Regions from separate parts of the Streptomyces sp. NPDC048636 genome, predicted to be linked through region 1. Evidence: riboswitches for the same ligand, from Rfam matches in the RefSeq annotation. Region 1 holds a riboswitch; the other holds the start of a gene.

Region 1 (6,995 bases):
CCAGCAGCCGGGACGCCTCGTCGTTGGCGAGCACCAGCCTGCCGTCGGCGCCGACGATCAGCACCCCCTCGCGGACCGAGTGCAGCACCGCGTCATGGTGCTCGTACATCTGGGTCATCTCGACCGGGTCCAGCCCGCGGGTCTGGCGTTTGAGACGTCTGGTGACCAGACCCGTACCGCCGGTGGCGAGCGCGAGCGAGGCGATGACGGCGCCGATGAGCAGCGGGAGCTGGCGGTCGGCGACCCCGCTCACCTTCTTGACCATGATCCCGGCGCTCACCAGGCCGATGACATGGTGATGGTTGTCGAAGACCGGGACCACCGCCTGGCTCACCTCGCCGAGGGAGCCGTGCACGGTCTCGATCACCTGACCCCCGGCCAGCGCGGGTTTGATGGTCCCGATGAAGGGTTTGCCGATGCGGTCGGGCTTGGGGTGGGTGAGCCGGATCCCCCTGTTGTCGGTGACCACGACGAAGTCGAGATCGGACTTCTTGCGGACGTCCTCGGCCTTCGGCTGGAGCAGCGGGGTCGGATCGGGGCTCTGCAACGCCCGGATGATCCCGGGTGCGGCGGCGAAGGACTCGGCCACCGCGAGCGAACGCCCCTGCGCCTCCTCGGTGGCGTCATGGCGCACCTGGAGCACCAGCGCGATGGTGGCCGCGGCACCGAGCAGCAGCACGATCACCAGTTGCAGAACGAAGACCTGTCCGGCCACGCTGCGGACGCTCAGCCGCGACCCCGAGCGCCGCCCCGCCACCTCCGGGCGCTCACGCCGCTGACTCCGTGGGCGCCGACCGGGGATCATACGGGCAGCCCACGATCGACCCTTAAACCGGGCCATATACCTACATCTACACCGGAGCTTCCCCGAAGGCGAGTTCCGGCGCCCTGACCCCGCCCGGGTACCGGCGACGTTCCGTGATCCGCCGGACACCGTCCATCACCCGCGCCGACACTCGCCACGCGGGGTGCCGAGCCGGGTGGTCTGTGTAAACCTGAAGACGGGACATTTCACCCGAATTGCCCCTCATCGGGACCATGTGGTCTTCGATTGCGCCTGATGAAGGAGCCCGAAATGGCCAGTCACGCCGGTGGAGTTCAGACAGGAGCCGCCACCCCGCGCGCCCATCATGAGGTGAGCGGATGGCTCGTCTTCGCCGCGGTCATGATGATCTTCGGCGGCCTGATGACCCTGTTCCAGGGCATCTCGGCCATATCCAATGACCGAGTTTTCGTCGCCACCCAGAACTACATCTTCCAGTTCGACCTGAGCGGCTGGGGCTGGGTCCATATGATCCTCGGCATCGTCCTCATCGTGGCCGGCCTGGCCGTGTTCACCGGGGCGATGTGGGCGCGGGTCACCGGTGTGGTGCTCGCCGGACTCAGTCTGATCGCCAACTTCCTGTGGCTGCCGTACTACCCGGTGTGGGCCGTGGTCCTGCTGATCGTGGACGGCTTCGTCATCTGGGCGCTGTGCACGGGATCGAGCCGCGGCACCGCCTGAGCCCCCGGCCCCGGCCGAAGGGCACCGCTACAACCCGATGACGACCAGCGCGGTGTCATCGGCGGCCGGGCCGCCGGTGACACCGAGCTCCGCCAGCAGGGCGTCGGCCAGCTCCTCGGGCCCCAGTCCGCTGTGCCGGGAGAGGCTGCCGGTGAGCCGGTCGAGTCCGGTGTCGATGTCCTCGTCCCGGCGCTCCACCAGCCCGTCGGTGTAGAGGACCAGGGTGGACCCCGGCTCGTAGTGGACCTCGGCCTGCGGCCGGGGCACATTCTCGAACCGGGCGCCCAGCGGTGGATCGGTGGCCCGGTCCAGCAGCTCCGCCCGGCCGTCGGTGCGGAGCAGCGCGGGCGGCGGATGGCCCGCGCAGCTGTACACCACGGTGTGCGCCCCCGCGTCGATCACCACCTGTACGGCGGTCGCGGCGAGCGCCCCCTCGACGAAGCGCGCGTACAGCCCGAGCACCTCAAGGGCGCGCGCGGGCCCGTCCACCACCCGGGTCGCGGCGGACAGCGCACTGCGCAGCTGCCCCATCACACAGGCCGCCTCGAGCCCTTGTCCCACCACGTCCCCCACCGCGACCGCGATCCGGTCCCCGGACAGTTCGGTCAGCTCGTACCAGTCGCCGCACACATTGAGCGAGCCCACGGCGGGGCGGTAGCGCACGGCCGCGTATGGATACTCCTCCGGTGAGCTCCTGGGCAGCATCGCCCGCTGGAGCGCGAGGGCGGTCTCCCGCTCCCGGGCGTGGGCCTCCCGCAGCCGCTCGTTCAGCTCCTGGAGCTCACGGGCGCGGATGTAGAGGTCGGCACCCATGTTCTCGGCCCGCGGGCTCATCGGCGACCGCTCCCCGGCCCCCCGCTCGCGCCCGCGGACGAACTCCGTCACATCCTCGACCCGGTGGATGATCAGCTCCACCCGGCCCTCCTCGTCCAGCACGGGGGTGTTGATGGGGCTCCAGTACCGCTCCTCGAACCGGCCGCCCTCGCCCACCACCGGGATGTCGTACTTCAGCATCCCCATGGTGTCCCGCTCCCCGGTGCGCAGCACCCGGCACAGCGAGGACTCCAGACTGCGGGTGGCGTTGTGCTCGGGGTCGTCGGGGTTGTCGGGGAAGGCGTCGAAGACGTACATCCCGACCAGTTCCTCGCGGGTGCGCTGGGTGTCCCGCAGATACGCGTCGTTCACCGCGACGATGACCAGGTCACGTCCCAGGATCAGCACCGGGGTCGGGATGGCCTCGAAGAGGGCCTCGTAGTCGATCTGCGGTCCCGTGGCGCGCTCCCTGTGTCTGCACCCGCCGGGCCCCCCTCCGTACCAATGTATGCCGCTTCCGCCGCCCCCTCCCCTCGGCGGGCCCTCCGGCCCGGGTGCGGCCGGGGGCCGGGCGGGGCAGGCTGAACCCATGCTGCTGGCAGATGTCGCGCGGACCTCCCGGCAGGTCGCGGCCACCTCCTCGCGTGCGGAGAAGACCGCCGCGCTGGCCGGGCTGTTCCGCCGCACCGAGCCCGCCGAGGCCCCGGTGGTGATCACATACCTCTCGGGCAGGCTGCCGCAGCGCCGCACCGGGGTGGGCTGGGCCACCCTGCGGGAGCGGTACGAGCCCGCCGCCGAGCCACGGCTCACGGTGTCGGAGGTGCACCGGGCGCTGGACCGGGTGGCCGCGGTCTCGGGCACCGGCGCGGCCGCGGCCCGCAAGCGGCTGGTGGCCGAGCTGATGTCCGCCGCCACCGAGGACGAGCAGCGCTTCCTGCGGGGGCTGCTCAGCGGGGAACTGCGGCAGGGCGCGCTGGACGCCCTCGCCGTGGAGGGGCTCGCGGCCGCGGCCGGTGCCCCGCCCGCGGAGGTGCGCCGGGCGGTGATGCTGGGCGGCTCCCTCGGCGCGGTGGCCGAAGCCCTGCTGGGGCGCGGCCCACAGGCGCTGGCCGGGTTCCGGCTGGAGGTGGGGCGGCCGGTGCTGCCGATGCTCGCGCAGAGCGCCAAGGACGTCGACGAGGCCATGGACCGGCTCGGTCCCTGCGCGGTCGAGGAGAAGCTCGACGGTATCCGGGTCCAGGTGCACCGGGACGGCGAGGAGGTACGGATCTACACCCGCACCCTCGACGAGATCACCGCCCGGCTGCCGGAGGTGGTCGCGGCGGCGCGGGAGCTGGCGGTGGAACGGGCGGTCCTGGACGGGGAGGTGATCTCGCTGGACGCCGAGGGGCGGCCGCGGCCGTTCCAGGAGACCTCCGCCCGGGTCGGCTCCCGGCTGGATGTGGCCGGGGCCTCGGCCGCGCTGCCGCTGTCCCCGGTCTTCTTCGATCTGCTCGCCGTGGACGACCGCGATCTGCTGGAGCTCCCGGCCCGGGAGCGCCACGGCGAACTGGCCCGGGTGGCACCCGCGCCCCGGCGGGTGCGGCGGCTGGTGGCCGAAAACCCCGCGGACCCCGAAACCCGCCGCGCGGCACGGGAGTTCGCCGCCGATGTACTGGCCCGCGGGCATGAGGGGGTGCTGGTCAAGGGGTTGGAGTCGGTGTACGGCGCGGGGCGGCGCGGTGCCTCCTGGCTGAAGGTGAAGCCGGTGCACACCCTCGATCTGGTGGTGCTGGCGGCGGAGTGGGGGCACGGCCGGCGCACCGGAAAGCTGTCCAATCTGCATCTGGGCGCACGGCGGCCGGACGGCACGTTCGCCATGCTCGGCAAGACGTTCAAGGGGCTCACCGACGCACTGCTGTCCTGGCAGACCGAGGCACTGCTCGCCATCGCCGTCAGCGACGACGGATGGGTGGTGCGGGTACGGCCGGAGCTGGTGGTGGAGATCGCCTTCGACGGGCTACAGCGCTCCTCCCGCTATCCGGCGGGCGTCACCCTGCGGTTCGCCCGGGTGCTGCGCTACCGGGAGGACAAACCGGCGGACCGGGCGGACACCGTGGAAACGGTGCTGGCGCTGCGGCGCGACGGCGGGGAGTGAGCGGGCCGGAGCGGGAAGGCCGACGGGAGGCGACGGGCGTGGACGCGGGTCTCAGCGGCCCAGCGCCCGCGCGGCCAGCCGGTACGCGGCCAGGTCGGTCACCGAGATCATCGGCATCAGGCGGCTCGCGGCCAGTCGGCTGAGGTCGCCGTGGCCCGCGGTGTTCCAGTCCGCGCGGACCACCTCGCACATCGTGGTGACGCCGGAGAGCCCCGCCAGCAGCGACAGATCGACGGCGGCCTCGGGGTACGCGGCCCGCTCCAGCACCCCGCCGGGCACCGCGCGCACCGGGAAGACATGGCCGGGGCGGCCCAGTTGACCGGGGGTGGTACGCGGATCGGCGAGCGCCTGGATGGTGTGCGCGCGGTCGAGTGCGGAGCCACCGGTGGTGGTGGGCCCGAGCAGATCGACGGAGACGGTGAAGGCGGTCGACTGGAGAGCCGTGTTCTCCTCCACCATCTGCGGCAGCGCCAACCGGGCGGCGCGCTCATGCGGCAGCGCCACGCACACCACTCCGGAGGTGTGGTCCAGCAGCTGGCGCAGGGCGCCCTCGTGGGTGTGTTCGGCGGCGAGCACAAGGTGGCCCTGGTGCCCCCGCGACGCGTCGTCCAGGACGACCACGAAACCGCCCTCGGCGAACGCCTCACTCGCCTGTTCCACGGCCAGCAGACGTTCCGTCCCGACCGGTTGCTCCAGCACTGCCATGGGTGCGGCCCTCCTGTCAGTCTCCCTGCGGATTTCCCCGCGGATTCGGTTCCGGGGACGCGGTGCCGGGGGCAACGGGCAGAAGCGGCGCGGCGCACGGTCCGGGCTGCCCGGCCGTCCGGCGGGCGCCACCGTGCGGCACGGGTGCCGCCGCGTACCTCCTCCCATCCGGACTGTCACCGTCGGTCCCGGAATTCCACCGGATCGGCCGGCCGATGGATTCGGCCGGGTCGCGGACTGTCACCGCCGGTTCGGATTTTCACCGACCCCGGAGCACGCGTACTCACGCTGGAGAGCATCTTGGCACACACCAATCCTCTGACGAAGTGTCAATCCTCACACCCCGTACGTTGGTGACTACACAAGATCATGCCCGTACCGGACCCTTGGGCACAGCGCCTCGGCCCTCAACTCTCGCTCGGATCATAGGAGTTGGCCAGCTCGAACGGATCGGGCTCCAGACCCGCCGTCGGCCAGCGCTGCTCGCGCCGCCACCGCTCGTTCTCCAGCGCCAGCGCGTTCCACAGCTGGTTGAGCGGATGCGAGGCGTCGTAATGGGCCCGCTCACCGCGCCGGGTGAAAGCGCCGAGCAGCACCTCCAGCCGGGGCCCGGTGTCATTGACCAGCTCCACGGCGCGCAGCTCCCGCCCCTGGGCGACCCGCGGATCGCCCGCGGCGTCCGCGACCCCCTTGGTGACCAGCATGCAACCGCGCAGCAGCCCCGAACGCAGCAGCTCGAAACCGTAGTTGACGGTGTCGATCTCGGCGGCGATGCGCAGCCTGCCGCGGTAGTCGGCGCCGAACCAGGTGTGCAGCACCCCGTTCATCAGCCCGCTCGTCGAGATCACCAGCGGGAGGCCGCGCAGCGCACCGGCCTCGACGGTCGGGCCGGGCAGCTCCTCCTCGGACAGATTGGTCAGCAGCGAGACACCGTTGCGGCGCCACTCCATCACGTCGAACGCGTCGAGCTCAGGGTCGCCACCGGGCCTGGTCACCACACTGCCGCAGACCAGATCCACGTCCTTGGCACGCAGTTTGGCCAGCACATCGCGGGTGCGGACATGGCCGACCTTGAGCTCGATACCGCGCTGCCGGAACTCCTCGGCCACCCGCTCCCCGGCGCCCGCCAGATAGCCGAGGGTGAAACGGGTGGTGCCCACCATCAGCGTTCTGCCGAGCCGCCGCCGTGACTCGTGGATCCCCTCCAGCCAGTCGCCGAGCGTGCCGCGCGCCAGGTCGACCAGCGCCTCCCCGGTACCGGTGAACAGCACGTCCTTGCCCCGCCCCTGTTTGAGGACCAGCGGTTCGCCGCACAGCTCACGGAAGTTGCGGTTCATGGTGTCGAGCTGCTTCTGCACACTCGACTGCTCCCGCCCCAGAACCCGCGCCGCCCCCAGGGCCGTTCCCGCCTCATGGACCACGATCAGCGTACGGAGCTGGTCCATGGTGGTGTCCATCAAGGCGAGCGGGCTCTGGAGAAGCCTGTTCCGGCCGCCCGCTACCGGCGGTCCCAGTGCACCTGATCTCGACATGATTCCCCCCGCTTTCACTCTGCCCCTGATTTTCAGGACTGATGAGTTTAGTCACGGATCCCCATGGGATACCCGGAATTGATATTCATGCGAAAGGGAACGGCGGGCGGAATCGGCGGAAAGCCACTGATGCAGAAGAATGCCCCCGAATACATTCCGGACCGGATACGCCGGGCGCCCCTGTCGCCCTACGGTCGACCCCGCGGGAGCCGGACGACCCCCGGGCCCATGAGGACACCAGGGGTCGTTCGCCGCGCGCCGCGCGAAAGCGGCCGAACCCGCGGAATGGTCGGTTCAGACGCCG
Region 2 (6,995 bases), on a different contig from region 1:
GGCGCGGAAGAGCAGCGAACCGCAGCTGATCCGCCGTACGCCCAGCTCGGCCAGGCGCTCGTAGCTGTGGTGGCCGGGGGAGTACAGGATGTTGAGCGGGGTGTCGCCGAGGTCGTCGGCGAGCGCGGCGATGTGGTGTGCGTCGGTGAGCGCGGGGACGAAGACGCCGTCGGCCCCCGCCCGGACGTACGCCTCGAGGCGCTCGGCGGTGACCGACAGCCGGGGTGTGTCGGCGGCGCCGGTGGCGGCGAGCCAGTGGGTGTCGGTGCGCGCGTTGACGAACAGCCGGGGAGCCCGCTCCTTGATCGCCGCGATCACCGCGCACTGCCGGGCGAGCGGGGCGAGGGTGTGGTCGGGGCGGCCGTCCTCGATGTTCACCCCGGCGATCCCGGCCGCGTCCAACTCGGCCGCGAGGGCCGCGACTTCTTCGGGCCGCTCGCCGAACCCGCCCTCGATGTCCACGCTCACCGGCACGGACAGCCGGGCCAGCCCATGGGCGAGGGCGAGGGTCTCGGCGCGGGTGGCCCCGGTCGCGTCCGGCAGCCCGGCCGCGGCGGCCACCCCCAGGCTGGTGGTGCCGACGGCGGGGAAGCCGCGGCGGACCAGGGCGGCGGCGGAGGCGTGGTCCCAGGCGTTGGGGAGCAGCAGCGGCCGTGCGCCGTGGTGCATCCGGTGGAAGGCGGAGGGGCCCGTGGAGTCCTGGTGATCGCTCATGGATCCGACGGTAGGTCCGTATCGCTTCGGTCCCCACCGAACCGTCGCGGGGGGCGCGTTCAGGCCATGGAGCCGACGCCCAGCAGCTCGCGCAGGGCCCGTTCGCCGTCCGGACTGACGCGCAGCGCGCGGCCGCTGCCGATGCGTACACACCAGCCGGTGTCCAGGGCGTGGCGGCAGAGCGCGGCCCCGGCCACCCCGGCCAGATGCGGCCGCCGCTCGGTCCAGTCGAGGCAGCTGCGGGCCATCGGCCGCCGTCCGCGCGAGGCGGCCGCCGTCAGATCGACGCCCAGCTCCCGGAACCAGCCCATACCGCTGTCGGTCACCGCGAACCCCGTCGACCCCTGGAGCAGTCCGCGCTCGAGCATCGCGTCGGTGATCGCGGTGCCCAGCCGTCCGGCCAGATGGTCGTAGCAGGTCCGCGCCCGCGCCAGCGCCCCGCTCGCGCCGGAGGCGCGCAGCGTACGCGGCGGTGGCGGCGGTGCGGCATGCGCGGACAGATCCTCGATCAACTGCGCCACCTGCGGTCCGGCCAACCGCACATAGCGGTGCCGGCCCTGCCGCTCCTGGGCCAGCAGTCCGCCGTCGATCAGCTTGTTCAGATGCTCGGTGGCGGTCGACGCGGCCACCCCGGCGTACCGCGCCAACTCGCCCGCGGTCCACGCCCGTCCGTCGAGCAGCGCCAGACACATGGCGGCACGGGTCTCGTCGGCGAGCAGCGCGGCCAGCCGTGCGAGCCGCGGACCGCGGTGCGGTGATGGCGTCATGTCTCCATGGTGCGCCCCTGACCGTTCGGTGGCGGCCGAACCGTCGCGGGCGGTGTGCGGGGTGTGCGTGCCCCTCGTACGCACGGTCCGGCGTGGATGGCGTCAGCCGGAGGGTGTGCGCTGCGTCGCGTCGGGCGCGGCGGCCGCTTCGCCCGGCGTGTGCGCGGCTTCCCGGCCCGGCTCATGGGCCGCGCCGCGGAGTACGCCCGCGCCCGCCACCAATCCCAGGGCGAGGACGGTGACCAGGCAGAACGACACCGTCAGCGAGGTCATGTCCGCGATCGAGCCGATCGCCGCGGGGGCGACCAGACCGGAGGTGTAGGTGATCGTGGCCACGCCCGCGATGGCCTGGCTGGGGGCCGGACCGCTGCGGCCCGCGGCCGCGAAGGCCAGCGGTACGACGACCGCGATGCCCAGCCCGATGAGGCCGAAGCCCGCGATCGCGAGCCCCGCGTGCGGCGCCGTGACGACACCGAGGCCGCCGAGCGTGGCGAGCACCCCGCCCACCCGTACCGTGCGTACCGCCCCGAACCGGCCCACCATCGCGTCGCCCGCCAGCCGGGCCGCCGCCATGGTGCAGGAGAAGGCCGTGGTGCAGGCGGCGGCGACCCCGGGGGAGGAGTCCATGACGTCCCGCAGATAGACCGCCGACCAGTCGAGGCTGGCCCCCTCGGCGAACACCGCGCAGAACCCCACCGCGCCGATGATCAGCGCGGATCGCGGCGGCAGCGCGAACCGCGGCGGCGGATGCTCCTCGGCCGCGCCGCGCGGGTCCAGGACCCGGTGACAGGCGATCGTGCCCAGCACCGTCAGCGTCCCGGCGGCGAGGGCCAGATGCAGCCGGGCGTCCGCCTCCGCGTGGGCCGCGACCGTGCCCGCCGCCGAGCCGATGAGCGCGCCCACGCTCCACATCCCGTGCAGCCCGGACATGATGGGGCGGCCCAGCCGGGTCTCGATCTCCACGCCGAGGGCGTTCATCGCGACGTCGGACATCCCGGCCGTCGCGCCGAACACGAACAGCGCGCCGCACAGCCACATCGGACCGGGCACCAGCGCGGGCACCGCGAGCCACAGACACCACAGCGCCAGCAGTCCGCGCAGCGCCGCGCGGGCCCCGAAGCGGTGGCTGATCCGCCCCGCCAGCGGCATCGCGAAGGACGCCCCGATCGCGGGGAAGGCGAGCGCCAGGCCGAGTTGGCCCGCGCCGATGTCCAACCGCTCCTGGATCCAGGGGATGCGGGTGGCGAAGTTGCCGGTGACCGCGCCGTGCACCGCGAACACCGCGGCGACGGCCCACCGCGCCCGCCGTACCGGGACCATGCTCATGGCTGTCGCTCCCTCCCCTGGTCTCGGTTGGTACCGGTGGGCAAACTATCCCGCGCCCCGGCCCCCGGCCTCCGGCACCCGGGAGCCGTCCACCGGCCGGACCGCCACCCGTCCGGGTGAGGGAGGCCACAGGGGGTGGGCCTCCATGTCTGCTGATCGTCGTGGCACACTGGGCCCGTACCAGTGACGTCAGCGCACTCCGGGGTCGGTGAAAATCCGAACCGGCGGTTACAGTCCGCGACCCGTCCGCCGCCAGCGGTCGGTTGACCAGGTGAAATTCCTGGACCGACGGTGAAAGTCCGGATGGGAGGCAGTGCGCGGCGAATGCGACATCACCGGTGCGCCGCCATCGGCGGTCCGCGCTGCACAGGTGTGGGCCCGTCTGCCGATCCCGGTGTACTGGCGGCGCCGTAGTTCGTTCGTGTCGTTCTCGACAGCCCCGGAGTCCGTGCCCGAAGAGGCAGGAGGACCCGGTGGCCACCGAAGCCGCAGCCGAAGCGGACGCCATGCGTCATGCCGTCGCGCTCGCAGCCCGCGGCCTCGGCCACACCAGCCCCAACCCCGTCGTCGGCTGCGTCATCCTCGACGCACGGGGCCGCACCGTCGGCGAGGGCTGGCACCAGCGGGCCGGTGGGCCGCATGCCGAGGTCCACGCACTGCGCGCCGCGGGGGAGCGGGCCCGGGGCGGGACCGCGCTGGTCACCCTCGAACCCTGCAACCACACCGGCCGCACCGGCCCCTGCGCACAGGCGCTCCTCGACGCCGGGATCGCCCGCGTCCGCTACGCCGTCGCCGACCCCACCGCCGAGGCCCGGGGCGGCGCCGCCACCCTCGCGGCCGCCGGGATCGACGTGGCGGCCGGGCCGCTGACCGACGAGGCAGAGGCGGTCAACGAAGCCTGGCTGACCTCGACGCGCCGCGGCCGCCCCTTCGTGCTGTGGAAGTACGCCGCCACCCTGGACGGCCGCAGCGCCGCGGCCGACGGCACCAGCCGCTGGATCACCTCGGCCGCGTCCCGCGCCGATGTGCACCGGCTGCGCGCCGAGGCGGACGCCGTGGTCGTCGGCTCCGGCACGCTCCGCGCCGACGACCCCCAGCTGGCCGTACGCGGCCGGGACGGGGCGACCCAGCCGCTGCGCGTCGTGGTCGACACCCGCGCGACCGTCACCCCCGGCGCCCGGGTCCTGGACGATACGGCGCCCACCCTGATCGCCGTCGCCGAGGACGCCGACACCGGCCATCTGCCGGGGGTGGAGACCGTACGGCTGCCGCGTGCCACGGACACCCCCGGTGCCGGGCTCGACATCACCGCGCTGCTGGCCGTCCTGCACGCCCGCTCGGTGCGCTCGGTACTGCTCGAGGGCGGGCCCACGCTCGCCGGGGCGTTCCTCGCCGCCGGGGCCGTCGACAAGGTCGTCGGCTATCTGGCGCCCGTTCTGCTCGGCGCGGGCCCCGCCGCCCTCGCCGACGCCGGAATCACCACCATCGCGCAGGCGTTGCGCCTCACCACGGCCGATATCACCCGGCTCGGGCCCGATCTGCGCGTCACCGCTGTTCCCGCAGCCCCCCTCGCCGAGGAGAACTGAAGTGTTCACCGGAATTGTCGAAGAGCTGGGTGAGATCGTCGCCATCGAGGACCTGGGCGACGCCTCCCGCTTCCAGGTGCGCGGCCCCGTCGTCACCGACGGCGCCAAGCACGGCGACTCCATCGCGGTCAACGGTGTCTGTCTCACCGTCGTGGACCGCGAAGAGGGCTCCGCGGGCGGTGAGTTCAGCGCCGATGTGATGGCCGAGACCCTGAAGCGGTCCAGCCTCGGCGCGCTCGCCGTGGGCTCCCGCGTCAACCTGGAGCGCCCCATGGCGCTGGGCGGACGGCTCGGCGGCCACCTCGTCCAGGGGCATGTCGACGGCACCGGCACCATCGTCGAGCGGACACCCTCCGAGCACTGGGAGATCGTCAAGATCTCGCTCCCCGCCGACCTGAGCCGCTACGTCGTGGAGAAGGGCTCCATCACCGTCGACGGCATCAGCCTGACCGTGGTCGACGCGGGCTCCGACCACTTCACCGTGAGCCTGATCCCCACGACGCTCGCCCTCACCACCCTCGGCGTCAAACAGCCCGGCGACCCGGTCAACCTCGAGGTGGACGTGGTCGCCAAGTACGTCGAGCGGATGCTCGGCGACCGCGCCCCGGGCGCCGCCCCCAGCCCCACCCCCGCGTCCGGAACCACCGAAGGGGAGGCCGTCTCATGACCGTCGCCGACCGGCTGGACGCCGGGCCCGGACCGATCCACCGCGAGGCCGAGAGCGCGCCCGCCCTTGGAAGGAGTCTCATGAGCGAGGCATACGCGGAGACCGCGCAGCAGACCGCCGAGCCGCAGCCGCATGCGCAGCCGACACCGTCCCCCGCCCCGCTGCGGGCCGCGCGCACCGCCGGGGAGTGGCCCGACGAGCTGGCGCTGGACTCCGTCGAGCGCGCCGTCGCCGAGATCGCCGCGGGCCGCCCCGTGGTGGTCGTGGACGACGAGGACCGGGAGAACGAGGGCGACCTCATCGTGGCCGCCGAGAAGGTCACCCCCGAGATCCTCGCCTTCATGATGTCCGAGTGCCGCGGGCTGATCTGCGCCACCCTGGAGGGCGCCGACCTGGACCGGCTGGAGCTGCCCCAGATGGTGGAGCAGAACTCCGAGTCCATGCGCACCGCGTTCACCGTCTCGGTCGACGCCACCGCCGAGCACGGCGTCAGCACCGGTATCTCCGCCGCCGACCGGGCCACCACCCTGCGGCTGCTGGCCGATCCGCACAGCGTCCCCGGCGACTTCGCGCGCCCCGGCCATATCTTCCCGCTGCGCGCCCGCCCCGGCGGGGTGCTCTCCCGCGACGGCCACACCGAGGCCGGGGTCGACCTGGCCCGGCTGGCGGGGCTGCGCCCGGCCGCCGCGATCGTCGAGATCGCGGGCGAGGACGGCGCGATGCTGCGCCTGCCCGACCTGGTCGCGTTCGCCCGTAAGCACGATCTGGCGATCATCTCCATCGAGAACCTGATCGCCCACCGCAAGGCGCTGGAGCCCGGTGTGCGGCGCGAGGCCCAGACCCGGCTGCCCACCGCCTTCGGCGACTTCCAGGCGTACGGCTACCGCTCCACCGCCGACGGCGTCGAGCACATCGCGCTCGTCCACGGCGAGCTCGGCGACGGCGAGGACGTGCTGGTGCGCGTCCACTCCGAATGCCTGACCGGCGATGTCTTCCACTCGCTGCGCTGCGACTGCGGCCCCCAGCTGCACGCCTCGCTGGAGCGGGTCGCCGCGGAGGGCCGCGGTGCGGTGCTCTATCTGCGCGGCCACGAGGGGCGCGGCATCGGCCTGCTGTCCAAGCTGCGCGCGTACCAGCTCCAGGAGCTGGGCCGGGACACCCTGGACGCCAATCTGGAGCTGGGGCTGCCCGCCGACGCGCGGGACTACGCCGCGGGCGCGGAGATCCTCGCCGATCTCGGAGTGCGCTCGCTGCGGCTGATGACCAACAACCCCGAGAAGACCACGGCCCTGGTCCGCCACGGTCTGCGGGTCCTCGGCAGGGAGCCGATGCCGGTCCAGGCCGGCGAGCACAATCTGCGGTATCTGCGGACCAAGCGGGACCGGATGGGGCACGATCTGCCCTGGCTGGACGGCGACCGCGCCGAACCCGTGTCCGCCTGCGGCAACCAGTAGCCGCGCACCCGAGCACACCACCACCGAGCCCCATCAGCACGACGAGTCCCATCAGCACGACTTCAGCACGACCCGTACGGAAGCCGTACGGGGGCACAACACGCACCGAGGAGAGACGTGAGCGGTAAGGGCGCCCCTGAACTGTCCGTGAAGAACTGCGGCGATCTGCGCGTGGCCGTCATCGCCGCCCAGTGGCATGAGCAGGTGATGGACGGGCTGGTCGACGGCGCGCTGCGCGCCCTCGGCGAGCTCGGCATCTCCGAGCCCACCGTGCTGCGGGTGCCCGGCAGCTTCGAGCTGCCGGTGGTCGCCAAGGTCCTGGCGGGCCGCGGCTACGACGCGATCGTGGCCCTGGGCGTGGTCATCCGCGGCGGCACCCCGCATTTCGAGTATGTGTGCCAAGGCGTCACCCAGGGCCTCACCCAGGTCAGCGTGGACACCGGAGTCCCCATCGGCTTCGGCGTGCTGACCTGCGACACCG

What was found. A riboswitch is a leader RNA that binds a small molecule or an ion and turns the genes downstream of it on or off. The one in region 1 is predicted to bind FMN.
Region 2: linked by a shared signal. The riboswitch ahead of ribD (bifunctional diaminohydroxyphosphoribosylaminopyrimidine deaminase/5-amino-6-(5-phosphoribosylamino)uracil reductase RibD) and the one ahead of AB0C66_RS20980 (3,4-dihydroxy-2-butanone-4-phosphate synthase) in region 1 are both predicted to bind FMN.

Annotation. Positions count from the first base shown of each region.
Region 1 covers NZ_JBEZHR010000007.1:188,954-195,948, forward strand. The annotation lists gene AB0C66_RS20960 (SpoIIE family protein phosphatase) at 1-805, opposite strand, end outside; gene AB0C66_RS20965 (hypothetical protein) at 1,076-1,504, shown strand; gene AB0C66_RS20970 (SpoIIE family protein phosphatase) at 1,532-2,827, opposite strand; gene AB0C66_RS20975 (ATP-dependent DNA ligase) at 2,907-4,454, shown strand; gene AB0C66_RS20980 (3,4-dihydroxy-2-butanone-4-phosphate synthase) at 4,506-5,159, opposite strand; FMN riboswitch at 5,310-5,440, opposite strand; gene AB0C66_RS20985 (LysR family transcriptional regulator) at 5,567-6,616, opposite strand; gene AB0C66_RS20990 (PhoX family phosphatase) at 6,986-6,995, opposite strand, start outside.
Region 2 covers NZ_JBEZHR010000015.1:161,020-168,014, reverse strand. The annotation lists partial or broken gene AB0C66_RS30495 (isocitrate lyase/phosphoenolpyruvate mutase family protein) at 34-669, opposite strand; gene AB0C66_RS30490 (winged helix-turn-helix domain-containing protein) at 774-1,481, opposite strand; gene AB0C66_RS30485 (MFS transporter) at 1,584-2,801, opposite strand; FMN riboswitch at 2,998-3,128, shown strand; gene ribD (bifunctional diaminohydroxyphosphoribosylaminopyrimidine deaminase/5-amino-6-(5-phosphoribosylamino)uracil reductase RibD) at 3,314-4,393, shown strand; gene AB0C66_RS30475 (riboflavin synthase) at 4,395-5,060, shown strand; gene AB0C66_RS30470 (bifunctional 3,4-dihydroxy-2-butanone-4-phosphate synthase/GTP cyclohydrolase II) at 5,141-6,514, shown strand; gene ribH (6,7-dimethyl-8-ribityllumazine synthase) at 6,632-6,995, shown strand, end outside.